Regions from separate parts of the Vibrio sp. V30_P3S12P165 genome, predicted to be linked through region 2. Evidence: predicted binding sites of a transcription regulator. Region 2 holds the regulator's gene; each other region holds the start of a gene.
The links. Region 2 encodes PurR, which represses purine synthesis genes. Its sites were predicted from a motif close to TNANGNAAACGTTTNCNTNA; they were not measured.

Region 1 (3,290 bases), on a different contig from region 2:
TCAAAATGGCTATCTTCCAGCGTCAAATGACGCGTTTCAGTGGCCTCACCGACCACGGCATAAGGAGCACGTTCACGTCGGCATATCGCATCAAACACCGGCATATTTTCAGGAGACACCGCCATCACATAGCGCTCTTGTGACTCATTACACCAGATTTCCAGTGGGCTCATGCCGGGTTCATCATTCGGTACATCACGCAATTGGAAGACTCCACCACGATCGCCATCATTAACTAATTCAGGCAGTGCATTTGAAATGCCACCAGCACCGACATCATGGATAAAGGCGATAGGGTTAGCCTCGCCCATTTGCCAGCAGCGGTCGATCACCTCTTGGCAACGACGCTCCATTTCTGGGTTTTCACGTTGAACTGAAGCAAAATCGAGATCTTCTGCTGATTGACCGGAAGCCATGGATGAGGCAGCACCACCACCAAGGCCGATATTCATCGCAGGGCCACCTAATACAATTAATTTAGCACCGACGGGGATCGTTTTTTTCTGTACATGCTCCGCTCGAATATTTCCCATCCCCCCTGCGATCATGATCGGCTTATGATAACCTCGCACCTCTTCCCCGGCATGCGAGGTGACTTTCTCTTCATAAGTACGGAAGTACCCTAATAAGTTCGGACGACCAAATTCGTTATTAAATGCTGCGCCCCCCAAAGGGCCTTCTAGCATAATGTCTAATGCCGAAACAATTCGGCTTGGCTTACCAAAATCACTCTCCCATGGTTGAACAAACCCAGGAATACGTAAGTTAGAAACGGTAAAACCCACCAACCCAGCTTTCGGCTTACCACCAATGCCGGTTGCGCCTTCGTCACGAATTTCACCACCAGATCCAGTAGCCGCTCCCGGCCAAGGTGAAATAGCGGTTGGATGGTTATGGGTTTCAACCTTCATTAAGATATGTGCATCTTCATGATGATAACCATACTGACGAGAATTGGGATCCGGGAAAAAGCGACCCACTTTTGAACCCGTCATCACTGCTGCGTTATCTTTATAAGCAGACAGCACATGATCTGGCGTCACTTCGAAGGTATTTTTAATCATCTTGAACAGTGATTTGGGCTGCTCAACCCCGTCGATGGTCCAATCGGCATTAAAAATTTTATGGCGGCAATGCTCTGAATTAGCCTGAGCAAACATCATTAGCTCAATATCATTAGGATTACGCCCTAACTTAATAAAGCTTTCAACCAGATAATCTATTTCATCTTCCGCTAACGCCAGCCCAAGGAAAACGTTTGCTTCTTCAAGTGCAGTGCGGCCTCCCGTCAAAATATCGACTTGAGACATGGGGGCGGGTTCAGCCACACGAAATAGAGCCGCTGCGGCATCCAGTTCGGTAAATACCGTTTCCATCATTCGGTCATGAATAAGCGCAGCGAGTTTTGTCCGTTGCGACTCCGACAAAGGCTCTTCACTGGTAATATAATAAGCGGTTCCTCGCTCAAGCCGTTTGACTTGAGTTAAACCACAATTGTGGGCAATATCAGTTGCTTTAGAAGACCAAGGTGAGATCGTCCCAGGACGAGGAGTAACCAGCAGAAGCAAACCTTGCGGTTGATGCTCTTGAATAGTGGGACCGTAAGTTAGGAGCTTCTCTAGTTTACTCAGATCAGAAGCCTCTAACTCTGCTTTTAGATCAGCAAAATGCATAAACTCAGCATAGATGCCAGTCACTGGTAGGGTTTGTTCACGACATGTTTCAAGCAATTTTTGAACTCGAAACTCAGAAAGCGCCGGGGAGCCACGCAAAATTCTCATGTGCTTAGGTCTCTATATACAAGTGATTAAGATGAAATTGGCATAAATTCAATTAATTACAATACGTTAGTGGTGTTTAATAAAACCTATGCCAGTGTCACCTCGTCATTGCGTGGGCATTATAAAGGATTTCTTTTTGTGACGTAACACCAAAAGCAACCGTTTGCGTCATTTTTTGTTAAATTTGCATGATGGCACATTTCAAACACTCTCATCTGTTCATCACGCAAAGAATAACGTCTAAACTTTGCCTTGACGCTGGGGTTTGGTATAAAGGCAGTAATTGATGTAAGAGATCTCGAATTAATGACTGTATTCCCTGGCGCGTCTTTTGGTCGCAACTTATGGCTTATTTGCCTCACACTCTTGATGGCGGGTTGTCAAATTGACTCTGATCCTCAAAGTGAATTGGAGCAAATTCGCGCTCGCGGTGTTCTCCGGGTTGGCACGCTCAATAATCAATTATCTTACTATATTGGCCCTGAAGGCCCATCAGGGCTTGATTATGAACTGGCGCGTGAGTTTGCCCGTGAATTAGGGGTTCGGTTAGAAATGAAACCGGCCTACCGGCTTTCTAGCCTCTTCCCCGCCCTTAACAATGGTGAGATTGATATTATCGCAGCAGGATTAAGCCAATCGGAATCTCGTTTAAAAGAGTACCGCGCCGGGCCTGCTTACTACTATGTGTCTCAGCAAGTGGTATATAAACCCGGCCAATGGCGTCCTCGCAACATTAACCAATTATTAGCCAAACAAGATGAACTGCTGGCACAAAATAGTCAGCAACCCATTTTTAAAATTGTCAATGATACTCACTTCACCAGTACCTTAGCGGCGATTAAAGCATCACAGCCTGATTTTAAATATCAAATCGACAATAATGCCGATGTCAGTGAGCTTCTCAAACAAGTCTCTAAAGGTGAGTTACTCTTTACCATGGCTGACTCAGTGGAGATATCGCTATCACAGCGCATTTATCCAGATATTGCGACCGCTTTTGAAATGACGGAAGATCAGCCTATTTCTTGGTTTATGCGTCGCTCTGATGATGAAAGTCTCTATGCATTAGTGATTGAGTTTTTTGGTACATTAAAGCAATCTGGTGCACTCGCTTCACTAGAGGAGAAGTATATCGGTCATGTGGGTAATTTCGATTACGTTGATACTCGAGCGTTTATTCGAGCTTTAGACACTCGTCTACCTAAATGGATACCCTTATTTCAAAAATACTCAGAAGAATTTGACTGGCGATTGATTGCTGCCGTGGCCTATCAAGAATCACATTGGAACCCAAGCGCCAAATCACCAACAGGAGTGAGAGGAATGATGATGCTCACACTACCCACAGCACGCAGTGTCGGGGTAACCAATCGACTCAATCCTGAGCAATCGGTTCGCGGTGGTGTTGAATACTTACGACGAATGGTTGCGAGAATCCCAGATAGTATACCGCAGCATGAAAAGATTTGGTTTGCGCTCGCTTCCTATAATGTTGGCTATGGGCACATG
Region 2 (3,290 bases):
TGGAATGGCTTTGTTGTATCGCTTGATAAGCAGCTAGTGCGCCTTGTTGATGCAGTTGTTCAACGGAGTTGATGCCGGCTTTTTTCAACATGCGCTCAGTGGCTAGTCGTAAATTTGGTAAATCTTTCAGCCGTTCTGGTTTTGATTGCTCTTGGTTGTCTCGTTCAAGTTGAGCAATTTTTAAAGCGGATTGTGCCTCAGATAAGATGAATTGCGGATCTGACCAGCTCGTTTCAGGAAAAGCATAATATTTGGTCACAACGGGGAACCCTTTTTTTGTATACACATAGGGTTGATAACCTTGTTGTTTAAATTTGGCGGCTAATTTATCGTTTGCTCGTATATGCAGTTGGTTATTAACCACTAACGCAAACATCGTGTCATTAGTAAAAATGCCAAAACCACCAAACATTGAACGCGATTTGATACGGCCAAGTGGCTCAAAAAGTCGCATTGAGTCTTTTAATACGGGTTTATCCATGTTGTAAATCTCGGTGTATTAACTAATTCGCCACCAAATCAGGTCCGAGAGACTAGCAAAAAACTGCTAAAAGATGTCAATAAGAAGTTAACTTCCTGTCTATGCAGTTTAGCCATCGGCAACCCCGCTACCTACCACATTCGGGTTTAGGCCGGAGGCTTTGCGTCCCACCCTTTCAGATGGTTTGCCCTGTGCGTGACATACTGTATTCCGAGTATTACCTCAGAATACGGATGATAAAGTCATTAAAACTGAACCGTTGTCACTTTTCATTTTTTTGAAAATGTGACTCTGGTTCGATTTTTAGTGATTTTAATCGGTTTAGTTACGCTTATCCATCATTTTTTGGTTAAGTCTCGTACCGTATCGCGTTCAACAATTTCTGGATGCATTTCAAATGTACGGCGTTCGTGTTCTTTATCTTTAATTCGTTCCAGCAGTATTTCAAAGGCATTTTTACCGACTCGGCGTTTGGGCTGGTGAATGGTAGTTAATGGTGGCGAAAAATATTCAGCAAGTTCAATATTATCGTATCCGATAATGGACATGTCGTCAGGAACTCTAACTCCACGTTGTTGTAAACGGCTGATTAAGCCAAGTGCCATCGTATCATTAAAACAAAATACAGCGGTTGGGCGAGTATCCATGGCGAGAATTTTATCGGCCGCTAAAACGGCGGTATCACATTCAAAGTTACCTTCTAAAATCCAATCATCATTAACGGGAAGGTTCGCTTCGGCCATGGCACGACGAAATCCAGTAATCCGTTCTTGGCAAGCGGCTTTGACAAAATGACCACTAAGACAAGCGATAGCTTTATGCCCTTTCTCAATCAGATACTTCGTTGCGAGATAACCCCCTTCTTCTGAGTTATCAATGATCTTATCCGCTTGAGATGTTTCTGGCCCCCAATCCATAATGACTTTAGGAATGTCTGGGTGGCTTTCGAGCATTTCCAGTAACTCTTCTGTTAAGTCAGAGCACATGACCAACATGCCATCGACACGTTTTTCTGCCAACATGCGAATGTAGTCACGTTGTTTTTCATAAATCCCACCGGTATTACATAAAATCAATGTATACCCTTGGCGGTAGCAATAACTTTCAACCCCATCAATCACTTCAGAAAAGAAAAGATTGGTTGATTGCGTGACGAGCATACCAATTGTACGTGTTGTGTTGCATTTTAAGCTCCTTGCCACCGCGCTTGGTGCGTAGTTCAGTTGCTTAACTGCTTCGAGTACTTTTTCTTGTGTCGTTTCTGCAACAAAACGGGTTTTGTTGATCACATGAGATACGGTCGTTGTGGATACACCCGCTAAGCGTGCAACGTCTTTAATCGTAGCCATAAATTTATCCTATCAATGACTGCTGGAGCCGGCATAGGCTTTCACTTCATTGAGTGCAGCAGTAGTTATACCCAGGCTTCCCTCTGATAGGGGCATTCGGCGTTATGATGCGATAGGCGATGTTGATTTTATGATACTGGCTGAGAAAAATAGCCATTTTGCCTGTTGCTTGACGATAACGCTTCATGATTTGGGCACCGGCTTTAATTAGCCTAAAAGTAATAAAAAAACAAAAACCGCTGTTAAATAGCGGCTTGATTTTTACATTCATCTTGTCAGTAGCGAGCAAGATTTTAGACTGCAACGACTCAACCCGCAATGAAATTTAGCTTAAATATGCATTATAACCATACAAAATTGTCAGTAAACGTAGCAATTTGTGAGCAAGAGCCGTGTATCTTGATTTGCTGGTTTATTGGTTATTGAGTATCACTGAGTTCAGCGTTGTTATGCTGACTGACCCAATCTCGCATTGATTGCCACATCAGTCCCATCGTTTCAAACCAATAGCGCTCTGTTTGTTCTAGATATTTGGCTTTGGGAATGTATTTATCCCAAGCTTGACTCACCTTCGTTTGGGCTAGGTAGTTGGTCGGAGCAGGGATAGGCGTGAGTCCAACAGAGTGAAATTCATTCATCGCTCGTGCCATATGACTTGCAGAAGTGACAAGAACCAGTTTTTTATGCTGAACAAAAGCAGCAGCTTGCCGCGCTTCTTCCCAAGTATCTTGTGCGGTTTCCAGTAAAATAATATCAGATTTTGACACACCAAGCGCGAGAGCCACCTTGGCGAGCATTCTCGCATGGCTAAATTCAGTACCACCGGCATAGCCTGATAAAATCAGCTTAGCGCCAGGGTACATGTGTAAAATACGGATGCCTTCCGTTAAGCGCATCAATGCCGTTCGAGTTAACTCCGAGGTGGGTGGAATCGTACCATCCACAACATGGCCATTGCCAAGCACCATCACATAATCAACGGAACCGTCGACGGGCAGAAACGCGCTGTATTGACGCTCTAAAGGCATTAAGAGGCGGCTAGAAAGGGGTTGAAAGGCAATTAAAAACAGACCGCTCAATGCAAAGAGCACCACAAGACAGCCTGTTTTACGTTTGGCGGTAAACATGATTAACATTAAACCGACAAAACCAATGATCAGCAGTGCTGGCAAAGGCATCAGAAGCGAGGAAACGATTTTTTTCAGCTCAAACATAAACAAAATAGTCCGAAAAAACAGCACTTGATAGTAAAATCAGCGAAAGATTCTTTATTCCTGCCATTCCTATGACAGAATAGCAGCACGATTGATTATCATAGCTCAAGCCACAGTGACAGAAGACCGTAATTTCGACGATATTGCCCACAAATTTGCAAAAAACATTTATGGTTCTGACAAAGGTGAGATTCGCCAAGTAATTGTTTGGCAAGACCTCATGAGTCTACTTACCCATTTCGATGA
Region 3 (3,290 bases), on a different contig from region 2:
CGTGACCGGACTCATTCGATTATTAAAGCCATTAAAGAACAAACAGGGCTGATTGCCGCACCACACTTAACCTGTATTGATGCCAGCCGCGATGAATTAATCACCATCGCTGATGACTATTGGCACAACGGTATTCAAAGTATCGTTGCACTACGAGGTGACATTCCTCTCGGTGGCGGTAAACCAGAGATGTATGCCGCTGATTTAGTGGCTTTGCTAAAATCTCGCCATGACTTTGATATTTCGGTGGCCGCTTTTCCAGAAGTTCATCCTGAAGCCAAAAGTGCTCAAGCCGATCTCCTTAACCTAAAACGTAAAGTCGAAGCCGGAGCAAATCGAGCCATTACTCAGTTCTTCTTCGATGTGGAAAGTTATTTACGCTTTCGTGATCGCTGTGTCGCCGCCGGCATTGATGTGGAAATTGTCCCGGGTATTTTACCCGTTTCTAATTTCAAGCAAGCCTCTCGCTTTGCTGCGCAAAATCATGTCAAAGTCCCGCAATGGATGGCAAAACAGTTTGATGGCTTGGATGACGATCCCGTGACTCGTCAACTGGTCGGCGCGAGCCAAGCGATCGATATGATCCGCATCCTGAGCCGTGAAGGCGTGAAAGATTTCCATTTTTATACTCTCAATCGTGCCGAGATGACTTATGCACTCTGTCATACCCTAGGGGTAAGACCTCGCTAAAAAATGGCGAGTGATAAAAAAACACGCCGATTCAAGTCGACGTGTTTTTTTATTGATTGAGCATGTAACCGCTAACGGCAGTATCCTTACTCAACCTCTTCCATTTTACCCAACAAGCTGCGAATACGCTCTTGCCACTGTGTGTGTTCTTGTTCCATTTGTTGTGCTTTCTGCTCTAGTGCTTCGCGGCTGGATTTTAGCTCATGCACCTCAGTCACTAGCTGCTGTTTTTCTTCTTTCAGCTCTTCGACTTCCATTTGCAGTAAAGCGATTGTATCAACCGCCGTTTGAATTTTTGCTTCTAGCTGTTCTAGTACTTCAAAAGACATGCTACTTACCCTTTCATTGATTCAGTTGAGTGAACAATCTTCACTTTATCGCTCCATTCTACTCAGCCGAGCGCAGAGAAACACTCACTATATTCGATCTAACTCATCATTTGGCTAAAAAAAACTCATAATTTTACTTGAGACTCACATTGCTACTTTTCTCTGATAAAAAAGCAGGCTAAATACGGGTTTTTATACCTGATTTTGATCCACTGCAACTCCCAAGCTTAGTAAATAGCAAACGTTTTCTTATTAGTGTGCTAAAATCCGCGCACATTTTTCCCTCTTTCAAATCTCAGCTTGGAGTGATCATGAAACGCGATTTAGCAATGGCCTTTTCTCGAGTAACTGAAGGTGCGGCATTAGCTGGTTATAAATGGCTTGGCCGTGGTGATAAAAATAGCGCTGATGGCGCTGCCGTTGAAGTCATGCGAACGTTATTAAATAAAGTCGACATTAAAGGTGAAATCGTTATTGGAGAGGGCGAAATTGACGAAGCCCCAATGCTCTATATCGGTGAGAAAGTCGGGTTAGGTGGCGATGAAGTGGATATCGCGGTCGATCCCATCGAAGGGACCCGCATGACGGCGATGGGACAATCCAACGCTTTAGCCGTGCTTGCGGTCGGAGAAAAAGATAGCTTTTTAAAAGCCCCTGATATGTATATGGAAAAATTAGTGGTTGGCCCTGGTGCTAAAGGCTGTATTGATTTAACTAAGCCATTAGTTGAAAACCTGACCAATATTGCTAGCGTCTTAAATAAACCACTCAATCAACTCACCGTGATTACTTTAGCAAAACCTCGCCATGATCAAGTGATCAACGAAATGCAGCAAATGGGGGTGCGCGTCTTTGCCGTTCCCGATGGTGATGTTGCTGCCTCTATCCTTACCTGCATGCCAGACAGCGAAGTTGATGCCATGTACTGTATCGGAGGGGCTCCTGAGGGCGTCGTCTCTGCTGCAGCGATCCGTGCTTTAGATGGCGATATGCAAGGTCGCCTTTTACCTCGTCATCAAGTGAAAGGAGAAACAGAAGATAACCGCATTTGGGGTGCGAAAGAACTGGCTCGCTGCCAAGCAATGGGGGTAGAAGCCAATAAAGTTCTCGCCCTAGAAGAGATGGCACGCAGTGATAATGTGATTTTTTCCGCCACCGGCATCACCAAAGGGGATCTACTAGAAGGCATCACTCGCCAAGGCAATATAGCCACCACTGAAACACTATTGATTCGTGGCCGCTGTCGTACGATTCGTCGAATTAAATCCACCCACTATTTAGAACGCAAAGATCCTGAAGTGCGAGAAATTATTTTATAACCGAATGGCGTTAACTCACTCCGATAAAAAAAGACCGCCTGAGCGGTCTTTTTATAAGTCATCACAAATCAAGCGAGAACTTAAAATAGCTCTTCTGCGACTTTGAATAGATCTTGACGCACAGGGCGTTTCATCGTTTCAATCGCTTCAATGATGTCATGGTGAACCAACTCTTCTTTTTGGATACCGACACAACGGCCACCGTAACCTTCTAGTAAGAGATGCACCGCGTAGTTCCCCATGCGGGAAGCTAAAATACGGTCAAATGCGGTTGGTCGCCCGCCACGTTGAATATGGCCCAAAACCGTTGCCCGAGTTTCACGTCCGGTTGCTTTTTCAATTTCTTTTGCCAACTGGCTGGCATCGGTCATGAGCTCAGTCAATGCAATGATTGCATGCTTTTTGCCTTTAGATATTCCATCTTGAATATTAGAAATCAATTCCTCCATATCCAAACCAGTTTCAGGCGTAATCACATACTCACAGCCACCGGCAATCGCAGACATCAGCGTCAGATCACCACAGTGACGGCCCATGATTTCTACAATTGAGATACGCTGGTGAGAAGAGGAGGTATCACGCAGACGATCAATCGCATCAATAACGGTGTTAATCGCAGAAAGGTAACCAATGGTGTAATCGGTTCCGGCAATATCGTTATCGATCGTGCCCGGTACACCGACACAAGGGAAACCCATTTCAGTCAGTTTTTTGGCTCCCATGTAAGAGCCGTCACCACCGATTACCACAAGAGCATCGATGTTATGTTTCTTTAAGTTCTCAATCGCCTTTTTACGCACTTCTTCATCACGAAATTCAGGGAAACGAGCCGATCCAAGAAAGGTTCCCCCTTTATTGATCACGTCAGAAACACTGTAGCGGTCTAGTTGTTTGATATTATCTTGGTATAAACCCAAATAGCCATCATAAATACCATAAACACCTAAGCCAG

Region 1: purL (phosphoribosylformylglycinamidine synthase) is a predicted target of PurR. The motif match lies at 1,933-1,952, and genes of this name have one in related genera.
Region 3: glpX (class II fructose-bisphosphatase) is a predicted target of PurR. The motif match lies at 1,253-1,272, and genes of this name have one in related genera.

Annotation. Positions count from the first base shown of each region.
Region 1 covers NZ_WXWH01000046.1:103,031-106,320, forward strand. The annotation lists gene purL (phosphoribosylformylglycinamidine synthase) at 1-1,781, opposite strand, end outside; gene mltF (membrane-bound lytic murein transglycosylase MltF) at 2,088-3,290, shown strand, end outside.
Region 2 covers NZ_WXWH01000030.1:191,020-194,309, reverse strand. The annotation lists gene CAG57_RS06525 (TfoX/Sxy family DNA transformation protein) at 1-481, opposite strand, end outside; cyclic di-GMP riboswitch class I at 596-680, opposite strand; gene purR (HTH-type transcriptional repressor PurR) at 820-1,830, opposite strand; gene elyC (envelope biogenesis factor ElyC) at 2,250-3,071, opposite strand; gene cmoM (tRNA uridine 5-oxyacetic acid(34) methyltransferase CmoM) at 3,160-3,290, shown strand, end outside.
Region 3 covers NZ_WXWH01000060.1:57,878-61,167, forward strand. The annotation lists gene metF (methylenetetrahydrofolate reductase) at 1-690, shown strand, start outside; gene zapB (cell division protein ZapB) at 777-1,019, opposite strand; gene glpX (class II fructose-bisphosphatase) at 1,331-2,338, shown strand; gene pfkA (6-phosphofructokinase) at 2,419-3,290, opposite strand, start outside.